DNA from 2 places in the Arthrobacter sp. 05N428_2 genome. Region 2 is predicted to be linked to the other one. Evidence: riboswitches for the same ligand, from Rfam matches in the RefSeq annotation. Region 2 holds a riboswitch; the other holds the start of a gene.
The links. A riboswitch is a leader RNA that binds a small molecule or an ion and turns the genes downstream of it on or off. The one in region 2 is predicted to bind cyclic di-AMP.

Region 1 (7,393 bases), on a different contig from region 2:
CCGGCCGCTGGCCCGGGCGGCGAGCGCGGAGAAATCCGGAACCGGCGGAGAGATCAGATCCGGCCGCGCGGCGAACAGGGCCCGCAACGAGTCGTCGCTGCGGGCCTGCAGTTCCTTGCTGAGCGCGCGGATCAGGGACATCAGTCCAACGTTACCTTTCGCCGTGCCCTGGCGTCCGGCGCCGGGCCGCAACGGCGTCGAACACGAGGGCCAGCATGAGCAGGAACGCCACGGGCAGCCCGTAGAGCGCGGTGGAGGTGATCCAGACGGGGGCCACGGTGTTGTTGAAAGCCATGGCCATGACGGCGCCGACGGCGGCGAGTGAGAGCGCGGCAACTGCGGCCGCAAGAACCAAGAGGGGCCGCCGGAGGTGCTGTGGTGTCATGGAGGCAACGCTAACAGCCCCGCTCTGACCGCGCCTCAAACCGCCAAAGTGGCCAAGGCAGGATAACCTTGGAGGAACAGACCAACACGGTCCGGGCGGTCACACCCTGAACCCGCATATCCATGCGGATGCGCTGACCGTCGGCCGCGTCCCAGCAGATCGAAGAAGGTTGATTACGTGCCCACCGGCAAGGTCAAGTGGTATGACAAGGACAAAGGCTTCGGATTCCTCGCAGGCGAAGATGGCCAGGAGGTCTTCCTGCCCAAGTCGGCGCTGCCCGAAGGCGTAGTTGAGCTAAAGGCCGGAACCCGGGTGGAGTTCGGCGTCGCCGACGGCCGTAAGGGCGCCCAGGCCCTGGGCCTGCGGGTACTGGACAGGGCCCCTTCCATTGCCAAGGCCAAGCGGCCCAGCGCCAAGGACCTCGCGCCGTTGGTGCAGGACCTCGTGAGCGTGCTGGACAACCTCTCCGGAACGCTGTCCGCCGGGAAGTACCCGGAAGGCAACAAGGCCAAGGCCATCGCCGCCGCGCTTCGCAAGGTCGCCGACGAGTTGGACGCGTAAGGCCCACGATGACACCGGAACCTGAGCAGAACGCCGCCGCGGCGGCTGGTGCGGCCCCCGTCGCCGCCGGCGCCAAAGCAGGATCCAAGCCACGCTACGGCGTCCCCGTCTGGCGCACCGGCAAGCCCGACGCCTTCTTGGCCGCCTCCGTCGACGTCGCCCGCGCCGCCGTGGAGGGCATCGCCCCGGCGGAACAGGTCGGCCGGCATCTAGGCGTCAAGAGTGAAGGTGACCGCCTGGTCACCCACCTTTTCGACTCACTGCTTCCCGGTTACGGCGGGTGGCAGTGGTACGCGGTGCTGACTCGCAATTCACGCTCCAAGACCGTCACGGTGGACGAGCTTGGCCTGCTGCCCTCCGAGGACTCAATCCTGGCCCCGGAGTGGGTTCCGTGGGCCGAACGGGTGCGGCCCGAGGATGCGGAGCAGGACGACGCCGCCGACGCCCCGGCCGAGGACGTCGCGGCGGGAACATCCGCGGAGGATGTCCCCTCTGCGGAGATTCCCGCCGAGGATATCCCGGCCGAGGATTTCCCGGCGGAACGGGCTGATTGATACGACGCCGAACCGGCTGACAGCTACACCGACACCGGGGGAGGTCCGGCCATGAGGTCCACCTTCCAATCGCTGGGTGTCCTGAATTATCGGATCTGGTTCATCGGCGCCCTGGTCTCCAATATTGGAACCTGGATGCAGCGCACCGCGCAGGACTGGCTGGTCTTCGCCCACCTGACGGCGCAGGATGCCGGCGCCATGGGCGTCACCATGGCCCTGCAGCTTGGCCCGCAGCTGTTCCTCGCCCCCGTCGCCGGGCTTGTCGCCGACCGGTTCAACCGCCGGACCCTCCTGGTCCTGACACAGTCCGCGATGGCCCTGCTGAGCGCAGCCCTCGGCATCCTGGTGCTGTCCGGAGCCGCGCAGCTCTGGCACGTCTACATCTTCGCCCTGCTGCTCGGCGTCGTGTCCGCCGTCGACGCTCCGGTGCGCCAGACCTTCGTCTCCGAGCTGGTCCGCGACGATTATCTGCCCAACGCCGTCGCCCTCAACAGCGCCTCCTTCAACGTGGCGCGGATGATCGGCCCCGCCGTCGCCGGTGTGCTCACGGTGGCCATCGGACCGGGCTGGGTCTTCCTGGTCAACACCGTCACGTTCGTCGCCCTGCTGATGAGCCTGGCCAAAATCCCTGCCGCGTCGCTGCGGCAGCTGCCCCGGGCCGCGCCGGGCAAGGGCCGGATCCGCGAGGGGCTGCGCTACGTGCGCTTCCGGCCGGACATCGTGGTGGTCCTGGTGGCGGTGTTCATCGTGGGAACGCTGGGTCTGAACTTCGTCCTCTTCATCGCGGCGATGGTCGGCACCGAGTTCGGCCTGGATGCCAGCGCCTTCGGCCTGATGAATTCGATCATGGCCATCGGTTCGCTGGCGGGGGCGCTGCTCTCGGCCGGGCGGGGCAAGCCGCGGATGCGGGTGATCTTCGGGGCGGCGGGCGCTTTCGGCCTGACCTCCGGCCTCGCCGCGCTGGCACCGGACTACTTCTGGTTCGGCGTCGCGCTGGTGCCGGTCGGTCTCTTCGCGATCACCATGATGACCAGCGCCAACGGCTACGTCCAGACCACCACGGACCCGGTGATGCGCGGCCGGGTAATGGCCCTGTATATGGCGATCTTCATGGGCGGCACCCCGATTGGCGCTCCGCTGGTGGGCTGGGTGGCCAACGTCGCCGGCCCGCGCTGGTCGATGGGCGTTGCGGCCGCCGCGGGGGTCGCGGCAGCACTGATCGGGATGGCCTGGATTGTCCGGGCCAAGCACCTGCGGATCGGCTTCAACCGCCGGGCCCGGGGGTTGCGGTACTTCCGGGTTGTCCCGGCAGCTTCGGCCCCGGCGGGTGCAGTTGCGGCGGGTGCCCGCCAGGAAAGTGCTGCCGTTGACGGCGCAACGGCGGACGGCGCAACGGCGGACGGCGCAACGGCGGACGGCGCCGGCCGGGTGGAGAACCCGGACAACGCCGTCGACCGCTGACCAGTCCCGGACCGGACCGCCCGGACTACCGCTTGAGCTCGCCCACCACGAAATCGATGCACTCGAGCAGCGCGGAGACGTCGTCCGGTTCGATCGCCACGAAGGTAGCGATGCGCAGCTGGTTGCGGCCCAGCTTGCGGTACGGCTCGGTATCGACGACGCCGTTGGCGCGCAGGACTTTGGCGATGGCCGAGGCATCAATCGAGTCGTCGAAGTCGATTGTGGCGATCACGTTGGAGCGGTCCTCGGCCGCGGCCACGAACGGCGTGGCGTAGGAGGAGGCCTCGGCCCAGCGGTAGATCCGGCCGGCCGAATCGGCGGTCCGGGCGGCGGCGAAGTCGAGGCCGCCGTTGCTGTTGAGCCACTTCACCTGCGCATCCAAGGTCACCAGGGTGGCCAGCGCCGGTGTGTTGTAGGTCTGGTTCAGCCGCGAGTTCTCGATCGCGGTCTGCAGGTCCAGGAAGTCCGGAATCCAGCGTCCGCCGGCCTTGACTCGGGCCGCACGCTCCAAGGCTGCCGGGGAAAACAGGCCAAGCCACAGGCCGCCGTCGGACGCGAAGTTCTTCTGCGGCGCAAAGTAATACACATCCGCCTCGGCAACGTCGACGTCGAGGCCGCCGGCCGCGGAGGTGGCGTCGACCAACACGAGGGACCCCTCGTCCGCGCCCGCCACGCGCTTGACCGGAGCGGCGACGCCGGTGGACGTCTCGTTTTGCGGCCAGGCGTACGCGTCAACTCCGGCTTCGGCCCGCGCCTCGGGGCGGGTGCCCGGCTCGGACTTGATGATCGAGGATGCCGCCAGGAATGGTGCCTTGTTGGTGGCCGCGGCGAATTTGGAGCCGAACTCGCCGAATGACAGGTGCTGCGCCTTGTTTTCCACGAGGCCGAAGCTGGCGATGTCCCAGAACGCCGTGGAACCGCCGACGCCGAGGACCACTTCGTAGCCTTCGGGGGCGCGGAAGAAGTCACTCAGGCCGGTGCGGACCGAACCCACCAGATTCTTCACCGGCGCCTGCCGGTGCGAGGTGCCCAGCAGCGTTGCCGACGCCGCGGACAGGGCCTCCATCTGCTCCGGCCGGACCTTCGATGGACCGGCGCCAAACCGGCCGTCCTTGGGCAGGAGGTTCGCGGGAATGGTGATGCGGGTGTCGCTCACAGTGGCTCCAATTTTTCGGCTGGGTGCGTGGCGGGGCTCGGACGGATCCGGGGCGGCTGTGGCCCGGCCCTGATTTATTCTGCCCGACGGGCGCGGCCGGGCGGGAAATTCGTCCGTCACAGTCCGGTACAGTCCGGTCACCGAGGCGGCAGGCGTCAGGCGGCAGGCGGCAGGCGGCAGGCGGCCGGCGCCAACCGGCGGTGCCCGGGTGTAACGGGCGGGTGCCGGCAGATTATCCGGAGTAATTCAAAATAGGCTAGGCTGTTCGGTGACGTATGGCGGATCTCGCCAGGGCGCATCCTGCACGCTGTACGGTGGGAATGACGCAAGGACGGCGCCCGAGGAGCTGAGCTGAATGACGGATCTGATCGACACGACCGAGATGTATCTGCGGACCATCCTGGAACTCGAAGAAGAGAACATCGTCGCCCTCCGCGCCCGCATTGCCGAGCGGCTCCGCCACTCCGGCCCCACCGTGTCCCAGACCGTCGGCCGGATGGAACGGGACGGCCTCGTGGTGGTTTCCGGCGACCGGCACCTTGAACTGACCGAAGCGGGCCGGAAGCGGGCCATCGAAGTCATGCGCAAGCACCGCCTGGCCGAGCGGCTGCTCGCCGACGTCATCGGACTCGACTGGGCCTACGTCCATGAGGAAGCGTGCCGCTGGGAACACGTGATGAGCGAGCGCGTCGAACAGCGTATTTTCGATATGCTCAACCACCCGACTGTTTCGCCCTACGGAAATCCGATTCCCGGACTCGCCGAACTCGGCGGCCTCCCGGCGTCGGAGACCGCGGACGGCGTGGTGAACCTGCTCGAGGCCATGGCCGGCTACGGCGCGGAATCGCGGATCACCGTGAGCCGGCTGGCCGAGCCCATCCAGGTGGAACCGGAACTGCTGGTGCAGCTGGACGAGGGCGGAATCCGTCCCGGCGCCAAGGTCTCGCTGGAGCGGGTGGGGGAGTACATCTCCGTCCGGGTTCCCGACTTCGAAGGCGCCCTCGAGCTGCCCCCCGAGGTCGCGGCCCACGTGTTTGTGACCCTCGGGTAACTCGGCGCACTGACCCGTCCGCGCTTCACCGGGAAAGTTGTCCACAGGCGAGATAACGAATTTATTACTGCCCGACTTAATCCCCTATAGTTGAGCACTAGCACCGATACTAAAGCGTTACCAGATCCGAAGCCGAGCTCTGCCAGCGGATCAGTACACGAAATCCCTTTCTGGCAGAGGCGGGGGAACCACTACCGGCTGTTGATCCAGCAGCCTCGGGGTGAAGTCCGCTAGCGGCAAGCAAACTCCACGAGGGGTCCCCGGATGCCCTTGTGCCTGGATGCCTGCTCCGGCGGACCGGGTCTTTGATCTCTCTGACCCGAATCCGACAGCTAACTTCGCAGGCTATCCAGAGAGGAACCGTACTTGACCATCCAGACCGTCAGGGGCCGCCGTCGTGCGACCGGTCCCGCTCCGGAGCCGCGCCCGGCCGCAGTCGTCCACGCCGAGCGCCCGCGCGACGCGCGCCGGGATGAGCGCCGCGGCCGGCGGAGCCCGCTCCGCCAGGTAGCTGACTTCGCCGCCGTCAGCGGCGTCGGACAGAAGGCCGGCATAGCCCTGGCCTCGACGGGCCTGGCCCTCACCGTCGCCATTCCGGCCACCGGCCCCGTGATGGCCGACGCCGCCCGGACCACCACGGTTTCCGCCGGCGCGCAGCCCGAGGTCAAGGCCGCGGCCGCGCAGATTGACTTCAGCCGCACGGCGGTGGGCACCAAGGGCGACCCGGACGGCAAGCTCAAGCAGCTGCTGGGTGCCCAGTCGGCCGGCAGCATCACCCGCGCGGCCTCCGCCGGCAGCCTCGGCGCCCCGCTGGATTCCATGGTCACGGCCTCGCCGTTCGGCTACCGGATCAGTCCCATCACGGGGGCCGTCGGGGAATTTCACCGCGGGCAGGACTACGTGGCCCAGTGCGGCACTGCCGTGCATGCCGCTGCCAGCGGCACCGTAACCTTCTCCGGCTGGCACCCCTACGGGGGCGGCAACCGCATCGTGATCGACCACGGCAACGGCCTGGAGACCACGTACAACCATTTGTCCTCCTCGAGCGTCCGCGTGGGCCAGCAAGTCTCCCGCGGCGACGTGGTGGCGATGAGCGGGACCACCGGCGCTTCCACTGGCTGCCACCTCCACTTCGAGGTGATGGTCAATGGGGATGTCGTTGACCCGCTCGGCTGGCTCTAAGCCAAGCCGAGGGACGACTCGCATTTCTGTGACACGCCGTGATCTGAATGTGACATTGAGTCCCGACTGCTGTACTGTTTGAAGCACGCCAACTTCTCCGAAGTTGGCGCTCTTGAGTGGATTGCCTAACTCTGCCACCGCTCAAGGTCCGTTCGCATGACATCGTCTGGCAGGGGCGGGGGAACCAATTTTGGTCTTCGCAAGAAGACCTTGGGGTTAAGTCGCAAAGCTTCCCAGGAAGCAGCGCGGCCGGGTGACTCCCATCCGAATCCGACAGCTCACCTCGTAGGCATTGGGAGAGGCTACTTTCGTGTCTTCACGCCACAATGCTGCGCGTCCTCGCGCTGGCGCGGCTCAGTTGAGCCCGCTGCACACCATGCTCCGTTCTGCCCTTGCCGGCGCCCGGACAGGTTCGCATAACGCAGTTCCCGCTTTTGGCGCGTCTTCGCAGTACACCCTTCGCTAAAGAAACCCGTTTCGGGGCGATCCGGCGTACCCCCAAGATGCCGGAGCGTCCTCAGTCCCGCCTGCAATGAGCGCGGACACAGGATCACGAAAGAGAGAACTGAATGACTACTCGTGCAACTGCACGCCACCGCGCGGAGGTCACCAAGACCAACTCGCTGGCTGTTATTGCCAAGGCCGTCGGCGACAACGCCGGTGGCATGGGTCGCCAGGCCGCGGTTATCGCTGCAGCCTCCGGCCTGGTACTGACCAGCGGTATCGCAGCCAACGCTGCCGAGACCAACGTTCAGCGCGAATCGACTTCGGCTTCCGCCCTTGAAGTACAGTCGACCGCACCGGCCACGATCTCTGCGGCCTCCAGCATCGCGATCTCCTACGACAAGACGTCCGTCACCACGGCGCCGGCCCCGGTTGTCGAGGCTCCCAAGCCTGTCGTCAAGGTCCAGGAAGCTGTCGCTTCCACGGACACCGCTGCCTCCACGGGCACCGCGACCACCGCCTCGCTGACCACTAAGGCTCCGGTTGCCGTCAGCGGCATGGGCGCATCGATCGCCGCTGCTGCCTACGCGCAGATGGGC
Region 2 (12,190 bases):
AGAAGAGCCCCTGATTGATGACGTTCTCAGTGGACGTCCGCTTGTACTCGAAGATCACGGGCGAGCCGTTCTCGTCCAGGCCCAGCGAGTCAATGCGGCCGCGGTGGACCTTGCCTGTCGTGTACTCGCTGGCGAGATACCTGACCCCGAAGGTGACCTCCATGTTCTCCTCAATAAGGGTCTGGAGATTTCTTTCAAGGGCGAAGCTGCGGGATGTGAGCTCGGAGGCTCGGCCGCCATCTATGCGGAACAGTTTGAGATCGGTCACGACCCAACTCTTCCACTCCTTCGTCCTGGCCCTGTACTCGCCACGTCGGGGAGAAAAACTAGTCCTTGGCTGTCCCAGCGAGTGGTGAACGCGCCGGCAGTCTACGAACTTTGAGGATGTTCCGCTTAATTCGCGTTTTTGATCAGGGCGTTCAGATCCGAATGTCTACCACGCGGAGGATGCACGATGCGGCCGTGATACTTCGAAATATGCACCAAAAATGCACCACGACAGCCCTAGAAATACAGAAAACCCCCGGTTTCCCGGGGGTTTTCATTGGCGGTGACGGTGGGATTTGAACCCACGTTGGCTTTGACACCAAACAACATTTCGAGTGTTGCACCTTCGGCCGCTCGGACACGTCACCAACCTGAATAGGGTACCGGAGCAAGGCACCGAACCCCAAAACGGGCTCGAGCCGCGTCCTGTCGCACGCTGCAAAACGGGCGCCTGGCCACGCCGCGGGCGCACGCGACTTCCCCCAGCCACCCGGCGGCACTAGATTCGTAAGCAAGATGAGCAACCCTAACGACACAAGCCAAACACCCGCCGTCGCAACCGCATACTGGACCGTAGGCCTGGAGAAGGGCGAACTCCGGCGCGAGGAACTGCCAGTGCCCGGCCCCGGCGAAGCCCTCGTGCGCTCGCTCTACTCCGGCATCAGCAAGGGCACCGAAATCGTGGTGCACAACGCCCGGGTCCCGGAATGCGTGGCCGAGGAAATGGCCGCCCCGCACCAGGTTGGCAGCTTCCCGTCGCCGGTGAAGTTCGGCTACCTCTCCGTCGGTGTGGTCGAAGACGGCCCGGCGGACTGGCTGGGCAAAACGGTCTTCTGTCTCCACCCGCACCAGGACCGCTACGTCGTCCCGATCGGATCCCTCACCGAGGTTCCGGACAATGTGCCCGCCCGCCGGGCCGTCCTGACCGGCACCGTGGAAACCGCCGTCAACGCCCTCTGGGAGGCCGGCCCCCGGCTCGGCGACCGCGTCGCCGTGATCGGCGCCGGACTGGTCGGCGGCATGGTCGCCCAGCTCCTGGGGACCTTCCCGCTGGGCCGGCTGCAGCTGATCGACGTCGACCCCGCCAAGCGCGCCTTCGCCGAGACCCTCGGTGTTGACTTCAGCCACCCCGACGACGCGCTGCCGGACTGCGACATCGTGATCCACTGCTCCGCCTCCCAGGCAGGCCTCGAACGCGCCCTGCAACTGGTGGGCGACGAGGGCGAAATCATCGAGATGTCCTGGTACGCGGACCGCAACGTCACCCTGCCGCTCGGCGAGGACTTCCACGCCCGGCGGCTCTCCATCCGCGCCAGCCAGGTTGGCGTCGTCGCCCGCGCCCGCCGCCACCGCCGCACCAACGCCGACCGGCTCAACCTTGCCGTCTCGCTGCTGGCCGACCCGGTCTTCGACACCTTCCTCACCGGCACATCCCCCTTCAGTGAGCTGCCCGACGTCGTCCATCGACTCTCCGACGGCAGCCTGGACGCGCTCTGCCACGTCATCGAATACCCTCCAGCCGAAGACCGCGCCCCAGCAACAGAAACCACGAGGTAATCCGTGTTCAGCCTGACCGTCCGCCGCAATTTCATGATCGCCCACAGCCTGCCGCGCCCCGCCTTCGGCCCCGCGCAGGGCCTGCACGGAGCCACCTTCGTCACCGAGGTGACCTTCCGCCGTCGGGCGCTGAACGAGGATTCGATCGTGCTGGACATCGGCGAAGCCGGCGACGTGCTGGACGCCATCCTGGCGGAGTTGAACTACAAAAACCTCGACGAGCACCCGGACTTCGCCGGCAAGCTGAGTACCACCGAGGCGCTCGCGCAGTACATCGCGGACGCCGTCGCGGCCAGGATCCGCGGCGGCCAGGACGGGCAGGCTTTGGCGGGCATCGACGTCACCCTGCGCGAGACCCCGGACGCCTGGGCCAGCTATTCGCTTGAGTTCGACGCCGGCTAGCAGCCCCGTGGAGGTCACCGCCCTGCGCCTCTTGCTGCCCGGCAACGTCCGCCACAACTCCGGCGGCAACGCCTACAACGCCGCCCTGGCCCGGGCTCTGGCGGCGCTCGGCGTGCCGACGGAGTCGTGCACAGTCGACGGCGACTGGCCGGTCGGCAGCCCCGACGACCGCCGGCGGCTGGGCCGGCTGCTCACCGAACCCGGCGACGCCGGGCGGGCCACGATCGTGGACAGCCTGGTGGCCTGCGGGGCGCCGGACGAACTGGAAGCCGCGGCCGCCGCCGGGGTGCCGGCCTGGATCCTGCTGCACATGCCCCTGGCCGGGCACCCGGAACGGCAACGCCGCGCCCTGCAGGCCGCGGCCGGGGTCATCTGCATCAGCCGCGGGTCCGCGGCGGAGGTGTGCAGGCTGCGCAGGACGCCGGGGAGGGATGAGCCGGGCGGCGTCGGGGTCGCGCTGCCGGGCACGGAACCCGCGCCGCTGGCCCCCGGTTCCGAGCCGCCGCACCTGCTGGCACTCGCCGCGCTGCTGCCCAACAAGGACCAGCTGCTGCTGCTGCGCGCGCTGTCCGGGCTCACCGACCTGGCCTGGACGGCAACCCTGGCCGGCTCGGACACCGCAGACCCCGCCTACGCCGCCCTGCTCCGGCAGGAGACGGAACGCCTCGGCCTGGCCGGGCGCGTCAGCCTGCCGGGGGAGCTGAGCGGGGCCGGGCTGGAGGCCGCATGGACCGCCGCCGACCTCAGCCTGCTGATTTCGCAGGCCGAAACCTATGGGCTGGTGGTCACCGAATCCTTGGCCCGCGGCGTTCCGGTGATCGTGCGGCAGGGCACGGGAGCCGTGGAGGCCCTCGCCGCCGGCACCCCGGGCTCCGCCGGCGCACCGGGCTCCGCCGGCGCACCGGGCTCCGGCGGCGCACCCTTTGCGTCAGCGCACCCCGAAGCCGCGGCCCCGCTGCCGGGCACCGCCGTCGCGCTCGCCGGGGACCCGGCGCCGCTGGCAGCCGTGCTTCGCCGCTGGCTTGCCGAACCGGAGCTGCGCGCCCAGTGGCGGGCCGCCGCCCGAAATGCTCGGATGCGCCTTCCCGGTTGGGACGCCACCGCGCGGGCCGTGCTGGCGATCCTCGGAACCGATGGCCCGGGGGAGCGGCGCGGCAAACGAAGCGTCCGGATCGATACCGCCGCCGGGGAAGCTGATGGAGAATGACCCCATGACGACCCAGCCCGCAACCGTGCAATTACCGCCCGCCGAGAGCCTCACGCCCGAGCGGCTGCGCGCCTGGTCCTGGCACCGGCAGGGCCTGGACGGATCGCTGGCCGGCAGTACGGCCGAACAGGTGTTGGCCGGGGCCGGCTGGGCCCGGTCCGTGGGCGGCGCCAACCCCTACCTCACACTTTTCGCCCGGGCCGGCATCCCGCGCGGGCAGGTGGACGCGGACGTCCTGGCCCACCGGGTTCTGGAACTCCCGACGGCGCGCGGTTGCACCTACGTGCTGGGCCGGGACGACTTCGCCTGGGCGCTTCGGCTGGGACAGGAGCCAGCCGAGGCCGGCTTCAAGGTGGTCGGCCGGCTCGGGGTGGAGCGCGGCGAAATTGCGCTGCTCGAGGAGCAGGTGCTGCACACCCTCACCGAAGCCGGGACGCCGCTGGACCCGCGGCGGCTCAAGGACGAACTCGGGGACTCGGTGCGCAACCTTGGCGAGGAGGGCAAGAAAAAGGGCGCCACCACCACGCTGCCCACCGCGCTGGGCATCCTGCAGGCGGACGGACGCATCCGCCGCGTCCCCGCCGGCGGCCGGCTGGACCAGCAGCGCTACGCATATGAGCCCTGGGGACTGCGGCCGAGCGAGCTCAGCGACGAGGAGGTGCGCGCCGAGCTGATCCGGCGCTACCTCGGCTGGACCGGGGGTGCCACCTTCAAGCAGTCGCAGTGGTTCACGGGCTTTACGGTCGCGCAGAGCAAGGCCGCGCTCGCCGACGTCGGCGCTGTGGAGGTTCCCACCGCTACAGCGGTTGCCGGGGGCGCCCCGCTCTGGATGCTGCCCGACGACGTCGAGCTGCTGGCCGCATTCGAAGAACCGGCTGAGGAGCAGATTCAGTTGCTCGCCGGGAGTGACTCGCTGGTGCTGCTGCGCCGCAACGCGGCCGAGCTGCTCGCTGAGGAGGACCAGGACAAGCCGGCGCTGGGAGCACTTGCGCTGCAGGCGGACCTGCCGGACCACCCGATCCTGGACCGTGGCCGGATCATCGGGCTGTGGCAGTACGACCGGGCCCGGGAACGGATCGCTGCCTGGGTCTTCGGCACGTCCACTCCGGCAGTGGCCCGGCGGATCGCGGAGGTGGAGGCGTGGATCAAGGAAGACCTGGGTGACTTCCGTGCCTACAGCCTGGATTCGCCGGCGTCACGGCAGAAGCGGATCGATGCGCTGCTGGCGTCCTCGACGGCCACGGCCGAACGGTAGCCCGGCGATATTTACGCCTCAGCCGCCGCGGTGGCCGGCAAAGAAGTCCCGGAGCAGGGTCCCGCACTCCTGCTCCCGGACGCCCGCGTACACTTCCACCCAATGGTTGAGCCGGCGTTCGCGGAGGATGTCGAACACGGAGCCGGCGGCCCCGGCTTTCTCGTCCCAGGCGCCAAAAACCACGCGGGGGATGCGGGCCAGTACCACGGCGCCGGCGCACATGGCGCACGGCTCCAGCGTGACCACCAGGGTGCAGTCCGCCAGCCGCCAGCCGTCGTCGCCCTGGCCCTCCACCGCGTGCCGCGCCCGGAGCCGGGCGGCCGCCGCGCGGATGGCCACCATCTCGGCGTGCGCCGTCGGGTCCCCGAGCGCCTCGCGCTCATTGCGCCCGGCGCCGAGCACCGAACCGTCCGGTCCGATCACGACGGCGCCGATCGGCACGTCCGCGGTTGCCAGGGCCCGACGGGCTTCGGCGAGGGCCAGGCCCATCCATTCGGCATGGCGTGGCTCCGGGGTAGTCATGGCTCAATGATAGTTTCGACGCTATGCATCCTAAGCACACTGCGCACCGTAGCCGGGCGCACCTGGAAGTCGGGAGACGGCAATGAGCACCAGGACTGAGAGTTGGCTGATGCGGCGCTGGGGCCGTTGGGTGGTGCCCTACGCCGCCTTGTGGATCACGATGCTCATTGGCGGCGTGGTGGTGGTGGTGCTGGCGCTGCTGAGCGCCGAAGTCTATGACAACGTCGTGGACTCCGCCGGGCTGGCGAACCTGGACAAGCCCACGCTGGCGTTCATGGAACAGCTGCGCAGCCCGGGCCTGGACTCGTTCGTCACCGGCTTCACCAACATCGGCGGCGGAATTGGGATGCCGATCCTGGCCAGCATCCTGACGGCGTTGCTGATCTGGGTCTCCCGGACCTGGCGCCCGCTGATCCTGATCGGAGGCGCAGCCGCCGTATCGGTCACGGCCACCGCGGTGGGCAAGAAACTGATCGGCCGGACGCGGCCGGACCACGCCGATGCGGTGCCGCCCTATGAGGACTCGCCGTCCTTTCCCAGCGGCCACACCCTGAACACCACGGTGGTGATCGGGCTCGTGGTCTATCTCGCCTGCCTGCAGGTGCACCGCACTGTGGCCCGGGTGGGTCTGATCACGGCCGGGGTGCTGTTTATTTTTGCGATGGGCATGAGCCGGGTCTTTCTGGGCCACCACTGGATGACCGATGTGATTATCGGCTGGGTGCTGGGGCTTGGCTGGGTGGGGATCGTGATTCTGGCCCACCGGCTCTTCCATGTGCTGCGGCACCGCGAACATGCCGGTCCCGCGCCGACGTTCGACAACGAGGTGCACCTGCAGGACGGTCTCGCGGCCGGCGGGGCAGCCGACGTCGATACCCGCGGTCCGGCGGGCGGTCCGCCGACCTCCGGGTGATAGTTTTGACCCATGCGCACTCTCGTTGTGGACCACCCGCTGGTCGCCCATAAGCTCACCGTCTTGCGGGACAAGAACACCCCGTCCCCGGTCTTCCGCCACCTCACCGAGGAGCTCGTCACGCTCCTGGCCTACGAGGCAACCCGGGATGTCCGCACCGAACCGGTGACCATCGAGACGCCGGTCAGCACCACCATCGGCACCGCCTTCACCAAGCCCACCCCGCTGGTGGTCCCGATCCTGCGCGCCGGGCTCGGCATGCTGGAGGGCATGACCAAGCTGGTCCCCACCGCCGAGGTCGGCTTCCTAGGCATGGCCCGCGATGAAGAGACCCTGGACATCATCACCTATGCCGAGCGCCTCCCGGAGGACCTCACGGACCGCCAGATCTTTGTCCTGGACCCCATGCTGGCCACGGGCGGCACGCTGCGCGAGGCGATCAAGTTCCTGTTCAAGCGCGGCGCCTCGGACGTGACGTGCATCTGCCTTCTGGCCGCCCCGGAGGGCCTGGCCAAGCTGGAAGAGGAGCTCTCGGACGCCAACGTGACCATCGTGCTGGCCTCGATCGACGAGAAGCTCAACGAGAAGTCCTACATTGTCCCCGGGCTGGGCGACGCCGGCGACCGCCTGTACGGCATCGCGGTCTAACTGCCGGAACAACACGCCGGTACGGGGTTCCGGCGGACGCCGTCGGGGTCTAGCCTGTGCCCATGGACTGGAAACTTGAACTCGTAATTGTCCCCGTGTCCGATGTGGACCGAGCCAAAGACTTTTATGTCAACAAGGTCGGTTTCAACGCCGACTACGACGAGCGCCCCTCGGAGGGCATCAGGTTCGTCCAGCTGACGCCGACTGGCTCGGGTTGCTCGATCGCGATCGGCGAGGGCCTCATCGACGCCCCGCCCGGCACCGCCCCAAGCCTGCAACTCGTGGTCAGCGACATCCAGGCCGCGCACCGGCAACTCAAGGACAACGGCGTGGACGTCAGCGACGTCGACATCAAGGACTGGGGGCAGTTCGTCTACTTCGCCGACCCCGACGGCAATAAGTGGGCCGTACAGTGCATCCCCGGCCGGCCAAACGGCTGACCGCCGGCACGACGGTCACCCGGGCGGTGCCGCGTCAGGCAGGCAAGAGGCCCCGGTTCCGGTGGATCCAGGGCCTCGCTGCGCGTCTCTGTCCGTGCCGGTTGTGCGGCTTAGTACCAGTTGTTCGCGTAATGGAAGTTCAGGGCACCGCACGGTGAGCCGTAGCGCTGCTGGACGTACTGCAGGCCCCAGTTGATCTGGGTCCGGTAGTTGGTCAGGTAGTCCGCTCCCGCGCTGGCCATCTTTTCGGCCGGCAGGGACTGAACCACACCGTAGGCGCCGCTGCTGGCGTTGGTGGCGGTTGTCCTCCAGTCGGACTCCCTGGTCCACAGCTTCTGCAGGCACTGCATCTCGCTGGCCGCCCAGCCGTGGACCGGCAGCTGCGCGGCGGCATAGGCCTGCGCGCCGGCGGGATCGTCGACGGCGACCGGCTGCGCCGGTGCGGGGGCCGGGGCGGGCGGAGCAGCAGGGGCCGGGGCGGGGGCCGCAGGAGGAACTGCCGGCGCGGGGGCTTCGGCGGGCCTGATCTCGGCGGGCTTGGCCTGGATGCTGGCCGGGGCGGATGACGCAGGCGTGTAGCTGCCGAGACGTTCAAGGTCCAGCGCCGGCTGCGACGCTTCCTTGGGGGCGGCGGCAGTGTGGGTTGCCGCGCCGGAGGCCTGGCCTGCGGCGCCGACCCCGAGCAGCACCGCGAACGCAGTGACTACGACGGCGGCGCGCTTGCCTTTGGACGGGGCGCCGGCGGCGGAGCGGGCACGCTTGCCTTTGGGAGCGGGCCGGGTCACGGCCGAGCGCTGGGCCGGTTCGGCGCGGTGGCGCGCGGCGTCGTCTTCGGACGTCTGTTTAGCGCCTTCTGGGCGCGTTTGTGCCTTAAAGTCAGTCATTGTCGCCTCTCAACGCCTACGGAGTTAGCTGTCGGGTTCGGATGCGAAATCCGGCCGCACGGAATTTCATCGTGGCGGCTTAACCCCAAGGGGTGCATGGATGCAGATGCCCGGGAACACTGGGTCCCCCGTCTCTGCCTGGTCCAGCGGAATCCGGCAAGCGGCAGAGTGTGGCGTCAGTCCGGATGTGCGGCCAGATTGACTGGCGCACCCTAAAACGGTACCTGACTTTCGACTAGAAGTCACATTTCGGTAACGACAAGTCCAGGCGGCGGTGTGGCGGCTTGCCCTGCGCGTGCCCTCCGAGTGCGCCGGCCCGGCCCGTTTCGACGCTTCCGTGCCCACCCTGTGCTGCCGAACAGCGAGCGGGCGCGGAACCGTCGAAACGGCGGCCGGGGCCCGTCCGCCTACCCGGCCAGCAGGTAGACGGTGGTCCCGCCGATGGTCTGGGCGGCGAAGTTGGCCGCCACCCATGAGGCAATCCGCGCGGCGTCGTCGGAGCCGCTTTGGCCCTGCATTGTGCGGCCGGCGATGAAGTAGTGGATCTTCCCGTCGGCAACGTACTGCTGGAACTGCGCGAGCGTCGGAGCCGGGTCGGTGCCGTTGAACCCGCCCACGGCCATCACGGGGAGTCCCGTCGCCAGCTGATAGCCGGCGGCGTTGTTGGATCCGACGACGGCGGCCGCCCAGGTGAAGCTGCCGGCGCCTGCCTGCAGCGCCGTCACAAGGGCCGCGGACGGTGTGGTGGCCCCGAGCAGGCCGCCCATTCCGCCGGCCCCGCCGCCGCCAGGGCCGCGCCCGCCGCCGCCAGGGCCGCGCCCGGCGCCGTTCGCCGTGCCGTTGGAGTTCACTCCGGGGCCGCCGCCAAACCCGCCGTTGCCGCCGAAGACCGCCGGGAACCCTGCGCCGCCCCGGCCGGACACGGCCGGACCGGCGCTGACGATCGAGCCGCTCTGGGCCGTCGCCGCGGTGGACAGCGAGTACGCCAGCGGCCCGGCGAGGGCAGCGCCCACCGCGAGCACCGCCGTCGTGCGCGTCATGATCCCCGATGCTGCCGGGACGCCACGCCTCAGCGCCGTCGCCCTGAAGCCTGGCGCCGCCGCGGCCAGCACCGCGCCGGCCGCGGCGAGCGAGCCCAGCAGGACCACCCAGCGCAGCCAAGGCACGAAGGTCGGCGTGCGGCCGAGCAGGGCGGCGCCCATGACCCCGGCCGCCACGACAGCGACGGCGAGCAGCGCGGCGGCCACGGGCTGGTCCCGCCGCTGCCAGAGCAATACCCCGCCCAGGCCGGCGAGCCCCGCGATCCCGGGCGCCAGCGCCACCATGTAGTACGGGTGGATGATCCCGGCCATGAGGCTGAACGTCAGCCCGGTGACCGCCACCCAGGAGCCCCAGATAATCACCGAGGCCCGCACGGCGTCGGTCCGCGGTGCCAGCCTTCCGAGCCACAGCAGCCCCGCGCCGAGCAGCAGCACCGCCGGCAGCAGCCAGGCGATCTGGCCGCCGAACTCGCTGTTGAAAAGCCGGAAGAGCCCGGGCGTGCCCCAGCCGTTGCCGCCGCCCACGCTCCCGGTTTCGTCGCCGCTGAGCCGGCCCAGGCCGTTGTAGCCGAGGGTAAGCTCGAGGATGGAGTTGTTCTGGGAGCCGCCGATGTACGGGCGGTCCGCCGCCGGGATGAGTTCGACGGCGGCCAGCCACCAGCCGGCCGCGACGGTCATCGCCCCGCCCGTGGCGAGCAGGTGCAGGAGACGTTTGCCCAGCCCGACCGGTGCCGCGACCAGGTAGGCCAGGGCGAAGCCGGGGACAACCAGCAGCACCTGCAACTGCTTGGTGAGGAAGCCAAAGCCCAGGAGCGCCCCGGCCAACAAGAGCCAGCGCAGGCGCGCGTCCTGGATGGAGCGCAGCACGGCGTAGGCGGCCGCGGTCATCAGGAGCACCAGCAGGGCGTCCGGGTTGTTGAACCGGAACATCAGCACGGCCACCGGGGTCAGCGCCATGACGGCACCGGCGAGCAGCCCCGCGCGGTGCGCCAGCCGGGCGTCGGCCGTGGCGGGGGCCGCGGCCCGGCGGACGGCCACGTAGACCAGCCAGACGGTGCCGACACCCATGATGGCCTGCGGGACCAGGATGCTCCATGAGCTCAGGCCGAAGAGGCGCACGGAGAGGCCCATCACCCACAGCGACGCCGGCGGTTTGTCCACGGTGATGGCGTTGGCGGCGTCGGAAGAGCCAAAGAACCAGGCCGTCCAGTCCTGCGAACCGGCCTGGGCCGCAGCGGAATAGAAGGCGTTGGCCCAGCCGGAGGCACCGAGGTTCCACAGGTACAGCACGGCAGTGCCCAACAGCAGCGCCGCCAGTTCCAGCCGCAGGCGCGGGCGCCGGGCGCCGGACCCGCGGGCGCCGGCGGCTGGCTGTGCCTGCAGGACAGGCGCGCCCGGCGGGCCGGACGCGGGCTGGGCCTGCGGGGCTGGCACGTGTGGCGTCTCCGCGGTGCGGGGATTCAGGGTGTCGGTCATGGCGCCCTAGACCCCCAGCTTGTAGACCGTGGCGGTGCCGACGGTCTGGGCCTGGTAGTTGGCAGCGACCCAGGTGGCGACCTCAGAGTTGCCGCCGCGGCCGCCGAAGCCGCCCATGCCGCCGGCGGAGATGAAGTAGCCGATATCTCCGCGGCTCACCATGGCCTGGAACTGCGCGAGCGTCGGGTAGGGGTCGCCGCCATTCCAGCCGCCGAGCGCGATCACGCTGGTGCCGCTGGCGAGTTCCAGGCTCGCCGCCTGGGTGGCGCCGGAGACAATCGCAGACCATTTGGCACCGGAGGACTTCAGCAGTGCGGTCAGCTCCGGCGACGCCGTTCCCTCGCCCGGCCCGCCCGCTCCGCCGCCCCGGGCCGCGGCGGTGCCGCCGAACACGCGGTCGCCGCCGGTCCTGCCGGCTGCCCCGAAACCGCCGCCCATCGCGGACCCGGTGGGCCCGGATGTCGGGATCGAACCGGAGTGCGGCTGGGCCGCGGTCGCCAGCGTCCAGGCGGTGCTTCCCAGCCCGCAGGCCAGCAGGGAAAGGATTACGACGCCGGCCGCGGCGGCCTTGCGGAGCCGGGCCGGGAGCGCCGCCAGACCGTCAACCCGCAGCAGCAGCGCCGCAGCGGCCAGCACGCCCAGCACGCCGGCGAGGACCCGCAGCCCGGGAAGCCAAGCCGGGTCGCGGCCCAGCAGGACGGCGGACCAGACCGAGCTGGCCAGCACCGTCACTGCCAGGACAATTCGGGCCGGCCAGTACGCCCGGCCGCGCCACAACTCGACGGCGCCGATGCCCACCAGGGCAGCGACCGCTGGAGCAAGCGACACGGCATAGTACGAGTGCACGGTGCCGCTCATGAAGCTGAAGATGCCGGCCGTGACAACCAGCCAGCCGCCCCACAGCAGGAGCGCCGCACGGGTCCGCGAGCCGCGGGCCTCGCGCCGGGTGAACCACAGTCCGGCCAGCAGCAGGATCAGCGCAGCCGGCAGCAGCCAGGACACTTCGCCGCCGAAACTCGTCCCGAACATCCGGGCAATCCCGGCCGTGCCACCGAAACCGGCGTTGCCGTTGCCGCCCGGGCCGCCGGCGTTGCCGCCGCCGGGCATTCCCCCGCCGGATCCGGTGATCCGGCCCAGGCCGTTGTAGCCGAAGGTGAGTTCCAGGAAGCTGTTGGTTTGCGAACCCGCCATGTAGGGCCGGGCGGAGGCCGGCGTCAGCTGGAACAACGCGACGTAGCTGCCCGCCACGACGGCGATCCCGGCGGCCGCGCCCAGCAGGTGCAGGAGCCGGCGGCCGAGGGTGGTCGGCGCCGCCCACAGGTAGGCCAGGGCCAGGCCGGGCACGATCAGGAAGCCCTGCAGCATCTTGGACAGGAAGGCCAGGCCGATCACCGCACCGGCAGCGGCGAGCCATTTCCAGCCGGCCTTCTCGATGGCGCGGGTGGTGAGGTAGGCGGCCAGCACCAGGCACAGGGTCAGCATGGCATCCGGGTTGTTGAACCGGAACATCAGGGCCGCCACGGGGGTCAACGCCAAGGCGCCGCCGGCCAGCAGACCCGCGGCCGGACCGGAGACACGC

Region 1: linked by a shared signal. The riboswitch ahead of AC1DGI_RS13720 (M23 family metallopeptidase) and the one ahead of AC1DGI_RS01565 (aggregation-promoting factor C-terminal-like domain-containing protein) in region 2 are both predicted to bind cyclic di-AMP.

What each region holds. Positions count from the first base shown of each region.
Region 1 is NZ_JBFTMR010000012.1:18,199-25,591, forward strand. Features, by position in the region: gene AC1DGI_RS13685 (helicase-associated domain-containing protein) at 1-141, opposite strand, end outside; gene AC1DGI_RS13690 (hypothetical protein) at 152-385, opposite strand; gene AC1DGI_RS13695 (cold-shock protein) at 563-946, shown strand; gene AC1DGI_RS13700 (DUF3027 domain-containing protein) at 955-1,500, shown strand; gene AC1DGI_RS13705 (MFS transporter) at 1,552-2,961, shown strand; gene serC (phosphoserine transaminase) at 2,987-4,117, opposite strand; gene AC1DGI_RS13715 (iron-dependent transcriptional repressor DtxR) at 4,473-5,168, shown strand; cyclic di-AMP (ydaO/yuaA leader) riboswitch at 5,321-5,530, shown strand; gene AC1DGI_RS13720 (M23 family metallopeptidase) at 5,535-6,350, shown strand; cyclic di-AMP (ydaO/yuaA leader) riboswitch at 6,498-6,656, shown strand; gene AC1DGI_RS13725 (NlpC/P60 family protein) at 6,920-7,393, shown strand, end outside.
Region 2 is NZ_JBFTMR010000001.1:313,202-325,391, forward strand. Features, by position in the region: gene AC1DGI_RS01515 (DUF5655 domain-containing protein) at 1-268, opposite strand, end outside; tRNA gene AC1DGI_RS01520 (tRNA-Ser) at 546-635, opposite strand; gene AC1DGI_RS01525 (zinc-dependent alcohol dehydrogenase) at 784-1,824, shown strand; gene AC1DGI_RS01530 (6-pyruvoyl trahydropterin synthase family protein) at 1,828-2,226, shown strand; gene AC1DGI_RS01535 (glycosyltransferase) at 2,234-3,433, shown strand; gene AC1DGI_RS01540 (DNA glycosylase AlkZ-like family protein) at 3,438-4,688, shown strand; gene AC1DGI_RS01545 (nucleoside deaminase) at 4,707-5,210, opposite strand; gene AC1DGI_RS01550 (phosphatase PAP2 family protein) at 5,293-6,123, shown strand; gene upp (uracil phosphoribosyltransferase) at 6,136-6,771, shown strand; gene AC1DGI_RS01560 (glyoxalase superfamily protein) at 6,834-7,211, shown strand; gene AC1DGI_RS01565 (aggregation-promoting factor C-terminal-like domain-containing protein) at 7,322-8,095, opposite strand; cyclic di-AMP (ydaO/yuaA leader) riboswitch at 8,094-8,264, opposite strand; gene AC1DGI_RS01570 (ArnT family glycosyltransferase) at 8,503-10,611, opposite strand; gene AC1DGI_RS01575 (glycosyltransferase family 39 protein) at 10,618-12,190, opposite strand, start outside.